One region of the Bacillus sp. SCT118 genome, then DNA from elsewhere that is predicted to be linked to it. Evidence: a T-box and tRNA genes for the amino acid it is inferred to sense, from the RefSeq annotation. Region 1 holds a T-box; the other holds one or more tRNA genes.

Region 1 (4,420 bases):
TTGCTTCTGCTAATTGACGAATACCGCAAACGTTATCCTTTTAAGGAAATTGTTCCGATTTCTGCTTTAGAAGGAAATAACATCGAAACATTGCTCGCTCAGATTGAAGCGTATTTGCCGGAAGGGCCGCAATTCTATCCGAGTGACCAGGTAACTGACCACCCTGAACGATTTATCATTTCTGAATTAATCAGGGAAAAGGTGCTGCATTTGACGAGAGAAGAAATCCCGCACAGCATTGCGGTGGCCATCGAATCCATCAAAGGGCAGGACAACGGTTCTGTGCACGTAGCGGCAACGATTGTGGTCGAGCGGGATTCCCAGAAAGGCATCGTGATCGGTAAAAAAGGAAGCCTTCTAAAAGAGGTTGGAAAAAGAGCGAGAGCGGATATTGAAGCACTGTTGGGCTCCCGTGTCTACCTTGAATTGTGGGTGAAAGTGCAGAAAGACTGGCGTAATAAAATGTCCCAGCTTCGCGATTTTGGCTTTAAAGAGGACGAATATTAATCTCTTGCTGTGTGTGTCATTATCTCACAGGAACAGGGATACATTAGCAAATTTTGTTTAACATGAAATGGAGGACATCTGGTCAAGATAAAGGTAAGAATTTGGAGTTTAGGTAAGCTAGTTTAACTACAGAAAGGTGGGTTTCTTGTGTTGAATTTTACCTGGAACGTATTTTCTCAAACAGGAAATGTTGATACGTATCTTCTTTTTAAAGAACTGGAAAAAGAGAACATGGAAAGACCCGAAGAACTAGAAGATGAGCTAGCCCGATTTGATTATCCAATTTTATAAACCTCTTGGCCGCTCCTGCTTGAGGAAGGTGCGGAAATGCTGACAAAATGTGAAGGAATCGTTCTTCGCACAAATGATTACGGAGAGACGAATAAAATCGTAACTTTATTGACAAGAGAACACGGAAAAATAGGTGTTATGGCACGAGGCGCCAAAAAACCGAACAGCCGTTTATCAGCAGTCAGCCAGCCCTTTTTGTATGGTTCTTTCTTAATGCAAAAAACATCGGGCCTCGGAACGCTTCAGCAGGGGGAAATGATCCTCAGCATGAGAGGCATCAGGGAAGACTTGTTTTTAACAGCATATGCTGCCTATATTGCTGAGTTAGTCGACAGAGGCACAGAAGAAAAAAAGTCAAATCCTTATTTATTTGAATTCATACTAGAATCATTAAAACAGCTGAATGAAGGAACAGATCCGGATGTTATCACCTTCATTGTTCAAATGAAGATGCTCGGTGTCATGGGCCTGTATCCTGAGCTGAATCATTGTGTACATTGTAAAAGCCAAGACGGAACCTTTCATTTCTCTGTTCGTGATAATGGTTTTATATGCCACCGCTGTTTTGAAAAAGATCCTTACAGGATACCGATTAAACCGCAAACGGCAAGGCTGTTAAGACTCTTTTACTATTTTGATCTGTCGAGACTCGGCAATGTGTCCTTAAAAGAGGAAACAAAAGCTGAATTAAAGCAAGTGATTGATTTATATTACGAAGAATATTCGGGATTGTATTTAAAATCAAAGCGCTTTTTAGATCAAATGGAAAGCATGAAACATCTTATGGGTGAAAACAAAAGTTGACATTTGGTCCATCTTTTTATATGATCATTTATTATAAAATATGTTGCAGTGAGAGAAAGAAGTACTTGCGTTTACCTCATGAAAGCGACCTTAGGGCGGTGTAAGCTAAGGATGAGCACGCAACGAAAGGCATTCTTGAGCAATTTTAAAAAAAGAGGCTGGGATTTTGTTCTCAGCAACTAGGGTGGAACCGCGGGAGAACTCTCGTCCCTATGTTTGCGGCTGGCAAGCATAGAGACGGGAGTTTTTTGGTTGCTGCCGCAGTCAACTTATGAAAGAAAAGTGGAGGTGCTTGAAATGAATATTCAAGACATGATTCTAACCTTGCAAAAGCATTGGTCCAGTCAGGGCTGTGTGCTTATGCAGGCTTACGATGTAGAAAAAGGAGCCGGCACGATGAGCCCGTATACATTTTTGCGCAGTATCGGCCCTGAACCGTGGAAAGTGGCTTATGTAGAGCCTTCCAGACGTCCTGCAGACGGCCGCTACGGGGAGAACCCGAACAGACTGTATCAACATCATCAGTTTCAGGTCATTATTAAACCGTCTCCTGATAACATTCAAGAGTTGTATTTGGATTCCTTGCGTGCTCTTGGAATTGATCCGCTTGAGCACGATATTCGCTTTGTTGAAGACAACTGGGAGAATCCGTCTTTAGGCTGCGCGGGTCTAGGCTGGGAAGTTTGGCTTGACGGAATGGAAATAACACAATTTACGTATTTCCAGCAGGTCGGGGGATTAGAGTGTAAACCCGTTTCTGTAGAGATTACGTATGGAATTGAGCGTCTCGCGTCTTATATCCAGGATAAAGAAAACGTGTTTGACTTGGAATGGACGTCAGGGTTTACAGTAAAAGATTTATTCATGATGGCCGAATATGAGCATTCTGTTTATACGTTTGAAACATCAGACGTCGATATGCTGTTCCAATTGTTCAGCACATATGAAAAAGAAGCGATCAAGCAAATGGATAACGGACTTGTTCATCCAGCATATGACTATGTGCTGAAATGCTCGCACACCTTCAATCTGCTTGACGCCAAAGGTGCGATCTCTGTTACCGAGCGGACGGGCTATATCGCAAGAGTGCGGAATTTAGCTAGAAAAGTAGCAAAAACCTATTATGAGGAACGAGAAAAACTAGGGTTCCCAATGCTTAAAGGGGAGGGTTCTTCTCATGAGTAAACAGGATTTACTTTTAGAGATCGGATTAGAGGAAATGCCGGCGCGCTTTTTGAATGAAAGCATGGTTCAGCTTGGCGACAAGCTGACAGGCTGGCTTAAAGAAAAAAATATTACTCACGGTGAAGTGAAACTATTCAATACACCGAGACGTCTTGCTGTGTTCGTTAAGGATGTCGCAGAAAAGCAGGATGATATAAAAGAAGAAGCAAAAGGGCCTGCGAAAAAAATTGCCCTTGATGCGGACGGGAACTGGACAAAAGCGGCAATCGGCTTTTCAAAAGGCCAAGGCGCGAATGTGGAAGACCTGTACATCAAAGAAGTAAAAGGCATAGAGTATGTATTCGTGCAAAAATTCCAAGCTGGCCAAGAAACGAAGTCGCTTCTGCCAGAATTGAGCGGTTTAATTACAAGCTTGCATTTCCCGAAAAACATGCGCTGGGGAAATGAAGATTTGCGTTATATCCGACCGATCAAATGGATTGTCGCATTATTTGGACAGGATGTCATTCCATTTTCGATCACAAACGTTGAGTCTGGACGGACAACACAGGGACACCGTTTCCTCGGACATGAAGTGTCAATTGAATCACCTTCAGCTTATGAAGAGCAGCTGAAAGAACAGCATGTTATTGCTGATCCTAGCGTCCGAAAGCAAATGATTCAATCTCAGCTGGAAACAATGGCTGATGAAAACAATTGGAGCATTCCAGTTGACGAAGACCTTCTTGATGAAGTGAATCATTTAGTAGAATACCCGACAGCTCTTTACGGTTCATTTGAATCCGAGTTTCTGTCAATTCCTGAAGAAGTGCTTGTCACGACAATGAAAGAGCATCAGCGCTACTTCCCTGTCAAAGACAAAAACGGTGACCTGCTGCCTCACTTTATCACAGTCCGAAACGGCAACAGCCACGCGATTGAAAATGTGGCCCGAGGCAATGAAAAAGTGCTGCGCGCACGTTTATCTGATGCTTCATTCTTCTACAAGGAAGATCAGAAACTAAACATTGATGCAAATGTGAAGAAGCTTGAAAATATCGTTTTCCATGAAGAGCTTGGTTCTCTTGCTGATAAGGTTAGAAGAGTCACATCAATCGCAGAGAAACTTGCCGTTCGTCTTCAGGCTGATGAAGATACATTAAAACATGTGAAGCGGGCTGCTGAAATTTCTAAATTCGACCTTGTGACGCATATGATATATGAATTCCCTGAACTTCAAGGAATTATGGGCGAAAAGTATGCGAGAATGCTTGGCGAAGATGAAGCTGTGGCTGCGGCAGTCAATGAACATTATATGCCTAGATCAGCGGGCGGAGAAACACCTTCTACTTTCACCGGAGCTGTTGTAGCAATGGCGGATAAGCTTGACACAATCGCTTCATTCTTCTCTATCGGCGTAATTCCGACCGGTTCCCAGGACCCTTACGGACTGCGCCGCCAAGCAAGCGGTATTGTTGCGATTCTTCTTGACCGCAACTGGGGAATTTCATTTGAAGAGCTGCTTACTTTCGTACAAACCGATAAAGAAAATGAACTGCTGGATTTCTTCACTCAGCGCTTGAAATATGTCTTGAATGCTGAACAAATCAGACATGATGTCATTGACGCCGTGCTGGAAAGCTCTGAGCTTGAG
Region 2 (4,420 bases), 1.5 Mb from region 1:
GAAGGGAGGTCCGTTCGATTTGGCATTAGGCTGCATGTCATTGCTCGTGAAACTGAACAAGAGGCATGGGAAGCGGCAGAGCGCTTGATCAGCCACTTGGATGATGACACCATTGCCAAAGCGCAGGCAGCTTTGAGCCGTTACGACTCTTCAGGCCAGCAGCGGATGGCCGTCCTTCATCAAGGCGATCGGACGAAGCTTGAAATCAGCCCGAATCTGTGGGCGGGGATCGGCCTGGTCAGAGGAGGGGCAGGAACAGCTCTTGTCGGTGATCCGCAGACGATTGCCGACCGGATAGCGGAGTACCAGGCACTCGGCATAGAATCGTTTATATTCTCAGGCTATCCGCATTTAGAAGAAGCGTATTATTTTGCAGAGCTTGTATTTCCGCTTTTGCCGTTTGAAAATGATCGGACGAGAAAGCATCAGAACAAAAGGGGAGAAGCGGTAGGAAACACTTATTTTGTCAAAGAGAAAAATGTATGAGTTTAACTAAAATACAGCCCCCGAACATGGTATGATATTCAAAAAAAGGGGCTTTTTTTCTGAAAACATTGAGAAGCGCGGCAGTCATTTGTCTCATAGCTATGCTGTCAGCATGCGGACATTCAAAACAGATGGAAATCAAAGCGGCGGACATATCAGATCTTGAAAAAAACAGAATGGATGTCGCAGCTTCACAGGCATTCACTGCCGAAGCCGTCAATATCGGTGAAGGTATTTCTTCAGCTGACATGTACATCGAACATTATCAAAAGGGAAGCTTGTTGAGAGGTTTGGACCGGTTCGTGCAGATTATTCAGAGGAAAAAACCGATACCATACAATTTGTTTATTTTGAGAATGAAGAGGGGGAAGGAAAGAATAAACATACCACCATTCATTTTGGCATTGTAGATAAACAGGGAAATATAGCGGCTGATTCATCGGTGAAACGCGACGATAGCACAACACAGGAAATGACTCAGAATATTTCATCGCCGGAACCAATTACTTTCGAGAAGCCTGCTTTGATCGGCAGCAGTATTAGAGGGACTGACGAGACAATGCACACCTCTGAACATAAAAAAGAGCTCATTAAGCATCAAGATGCGTTACTGTATTATGTGGAATTGCATCATTAGAATGGGCGGCTTCAGGCCGTCTGTTTTACAAAGCGGTATGCTTGCTTTTTTGAATGGTGCATGATACATTTTAAATCGTAACAATTTCGATTTAAAAGGGAGGCTATGTGACTTGGCTAAAAAATCAAAAGTGGCAAAAGAGTTAAAACGCCAACAGCTTGTTGAGCAATACGCTGGTATTAGAAGCGAGTTGAAGGAAAAAGGAGATTACGAGGCACTCAGCAAGCTGCCAAGAGATTCAGCACCGGGAAGGCTTCACAACCGCTGCATGGTAACGGGGCGCCCGAGAGCATATATGAGGAAGTTTAAAATGTCCAGAATCGCTTTCAGGGAGCTGGCCCATAAAGGCCAGATTCCCGGTGTGAAAAAAGCAAGCTGGTAAGAAAAAACTCCGGCCGATTACAGCGCGCCGGAGTTTTTTTCGTTTTTCTTGAAAGAGATGACGTAGGATAGGTGCTGGATGATCATGATGATAAACACAATAATAATAGGGAAAAACGGAATACGTGATTGAAATAGCGGATAAAAAATGAGAAGAACCGCTGCGGCAGGCAGCGAGAAGTAGACAGCGATATATGACGCGCGACATGCTTTTGCCGTCATCATCTGCTCTCTTTCATCCTGCTCTTCAAACTCATCAGGCAGAAGAAGCTGCTTTCTGGCAGGGCGGCTTTTTTTCTGTAAGTACAAATAAACCGCAGACGCCGCAACAAACAGAATAAAGGGGGTGAGGTTTAATTCAAATACCATCCCGCCGCTCTTTGTGCCGAAAAAAGATGCTATGCCTTCTGAGGCTTCAAAGTATGAAATCAGCGTCCAGCATGCAAGGCCAAATAACACAAGGTGAAAAGCTGCTTTTGTTTTCATGCTCATCTTAGTTTTCCTCCTCTAACCAAAAGACATCCTCCATTTTCATGGAGAAGGCTTTGCAGATTTTCAGTGCTAACAGCAGTGAGGGAACATAATCGCCTTTTTCGATAGCAGCCACAGTCTGTCTTGTGACGCCGACTGTTTCTCCTAGTTTTTCCTGAGAATAGCCGAAGCGTGCCCTCAGCTCTTTTACTTTATTTTTCATCATGACGTCTGTCCCCTTCACAATCTCGATTGATTATATTGTATAGTATACTTAACATTATGTAAATGGAACTTAACAACTTTACAAAAAGACAACTTTTTTTCGACAAAATTTTTATATTCCCTTGACGAAAAATAAATAAACATGTAATATAAAAAAAGTCAGAGCGGTACTGTTACTGACAACCACAAATGCGGGTGTAGTTTAGTGGTAAAACCTCAGCCTTCCAAGCTGATGTCGTGAGTTCGATTCTCATCACCCGCTCCATACATACGTTATTAACGCAGTGTTTCGTTTCTCAGATAAACGAAGTATTGCGTTTTTTTATGTAAAAAAGAACACGGTATTCGTGTTCTTTTACGTAAGCCAATGTACTGTATGGGTGCCGCCGTGAATTTGTTCAAACATTTTCGTTAATGATGATAAGAGGTTAACAGCGCTGCTTTTCTCAATGGATGGCGGGAAAAAAATGATTTGCAGCATATTCTTAGTCTCGTTTGAAACGGGATAGTGGTTGACGTTGTTTTTGAAATCGCCAAATACGCCGTTTTCATCAGAGAAAATCAATATGTTTTCTTTTTCGCCCAATGAGATCCGGACTTGCTCGTGAAGCTTGCCGGCATCATAAATCATAATGGGCAGAGAATATTTTAATGCGAAAAAATTGATTGTGTCATGGGCCGAGTCTTTACTTTCCATGAATTGTTCCTTGGATATCGGGACCAGCATGTCCTCCATTGGGGTTGTTTCTCCCTCAAATGAAGGGTTAAGCTGTTTAAAGAGTTCCTGCCATTCCTTGACGAAGGATTCATCGGATATACCGCAGTCCGCATAGTCGAAAAACAAGGATTCTTGAAACAGGCGGAGTCTGCCTTTCAGCATTTGCGGTGAGGAGCCGACTTCGATATTCTCATAAATGACAGCCGCTGCTCGTAAGCCGGCCGCACGTTCAGTAATAACAGAATCAAGTTTGATATTCACTAGCATTCACTCCAGTTACGTGATATCAACCTATTATAAACGCTGTATCGTTTTATCACAAAGAAAGGAGGCTGTGCAAAACATGAACGTTTATCAGCTCAAAGAAGAATTAATTGAATACGCGAAAAGCATTGGCGTGGACAAGATTGGTTTTACGACTGCTGATACTTTTGACAGTTTAAAAGACCGTTTGATTCTTCAAGAATCGCTCGGCTATCTCTCCGGCTTTGAAGAGCCGGATATCGAAAAAAGGGTGACGCCAAAGCTTCTTTTGCCGAAAGCGAAATCAATAGTGGCAATTGCTCTCGCATATCCTTCCAGAATGAAGGATGCGCCGAGAAGCACGAGAACTGAGCGCAGGGGCATTTTTTGCAGAGCCTCCTGGGGGAAAGACTATCATGATGTGCTGAGGGAAAAGCTTGATCTGCTGGAGGATTTTCTAAAAAGCAAGCATGAGGATATCAGAACGAAGTCAATGGTTGATACAGGTGAATTGTCTGATCGCGCCGTTGCGGAACGTGCCGGAATCGGATTCAGTGCGAAAAACTGTATGATCACAACGCCCGAGTATGGCTCTTATGTGTATTTGGCGGAAATGATCACAAATATCCCTTTTGAGCCTGATGTGCCGATTGAAGATATGTGCGGGTCCTGCACGAAATGCTTGGACGCCTGTCCGACGGGAGCACTGGTTAATCCCGGACAGCTTAATGCGCAGCGCTGCATCTCTTTTCTGACCCAGACAAAAGGATTTTTGCCTGATGAATTCCGGACAAAAATCGGAAACCGCCTGTACGGGTGCGATACGTGCCAAACGGTATGCCCTCTCAATAAAGGGAAGGATTTTCAACTTCATCCGGAAATGGAGCCTGATCCTGAGATTGCCAAACCGTTATTGAAGCCGCTTTTGACCATCAGCAATCGGGAATTTAAGGAGAAATTCGGGCATGTCTCAGGTTCTTGGCGCGGGAAAAAACCGATTCAGCGAAACGCCATTCTCGCGCTTGCGCATTTTAAGGATGCTTCCGCACTGCCTGAATTGGCGGAATTGATGCACAAGGATCCGCGTCCTGTCATCAGGGGGACAGCCGCATGGGCAATCGGGAAAATCGGAGACCCCGCATACGCGGAAGAGCTTGAAAAAGCGCTGGAAAAAGAGAAGGATGAAGAGGCAAAGCTGGAAATTGAAAAAGGAATTGAGTTGCTAAAAGCTTCAGGCATGACTAAACAAGGCCTGTCCT

What was found. The T-box of region 1 lies ahead of glyQ (glycine--tRNA ligase subunit alpha). A T-box ahead of a tRNA ligase gene usually reads a tRNA of that ligase, here a tRNA-Gly.
Region 2: it encodes a tRNA-Gly, which carries the amino acid that the T-box ahead of glyQ (glycine--tRNA ligase subunit alpha) is inferred to sense. The anticodon was not compared.

Annotation. Positions count from the first base shown of each region.
Region 1 is NZ_CP191225.1:1,603,638-1,608,057, forward strand. Features, by position in the region: gene era (GTPase Era) at 1-507, shown strand, start outside; gene ACQVGT_RS08230 (YqzL family protein) at 655-798, shown strand; gene recO (DNA repair protein RecO) at 835-1,602, shown strand; T-box leader at 1,642-1,817, shown strand; gene glyQ (glycine--tRNA ligase subunit alpha) at 1,900-2,787, shown strand; gene glyS (glycine--tRNA ligase subunit beta) at 2,780-4,420, shown strand, end outside.
Region 2 is NZ_CP191225.1:3,096,794-3,101,213, reverse strand. Features, by position in the region: gene ssuD (FMNH2-dependent alkanesulfonate monooxygenase) at 1-486, shown strand, start outside; gene ACQVGT_RS15895 (YgaN family protein) at 618-896, shown strand; gene ACQVGT_RS15890 (YgaN family protein) at 821-1,123, shown strand; gene rpsN (30S ribosomal protein S14) at 1,236-1,505, shown strand; gene ACQVGT_RS15880 (membrane protein) at 1,523-1,996, opposite strand; gene ACQVGT_RS15875 (helix-turn-helix transcriptional regulator) at 1,998-2,198, opposite strand; tRNA gene ACQVGT_RS15870 (tRNA-Gly) at 2,392-2,465, shown strand; gene ACQVGT_RS15865 (B3/B4 domain-containing protein) at 2,556-3,179, opposite strand; gene queG (tRNA epoxyqueuosine(34) reductase QueG) at 3,262-4,420, shown strand, end outside.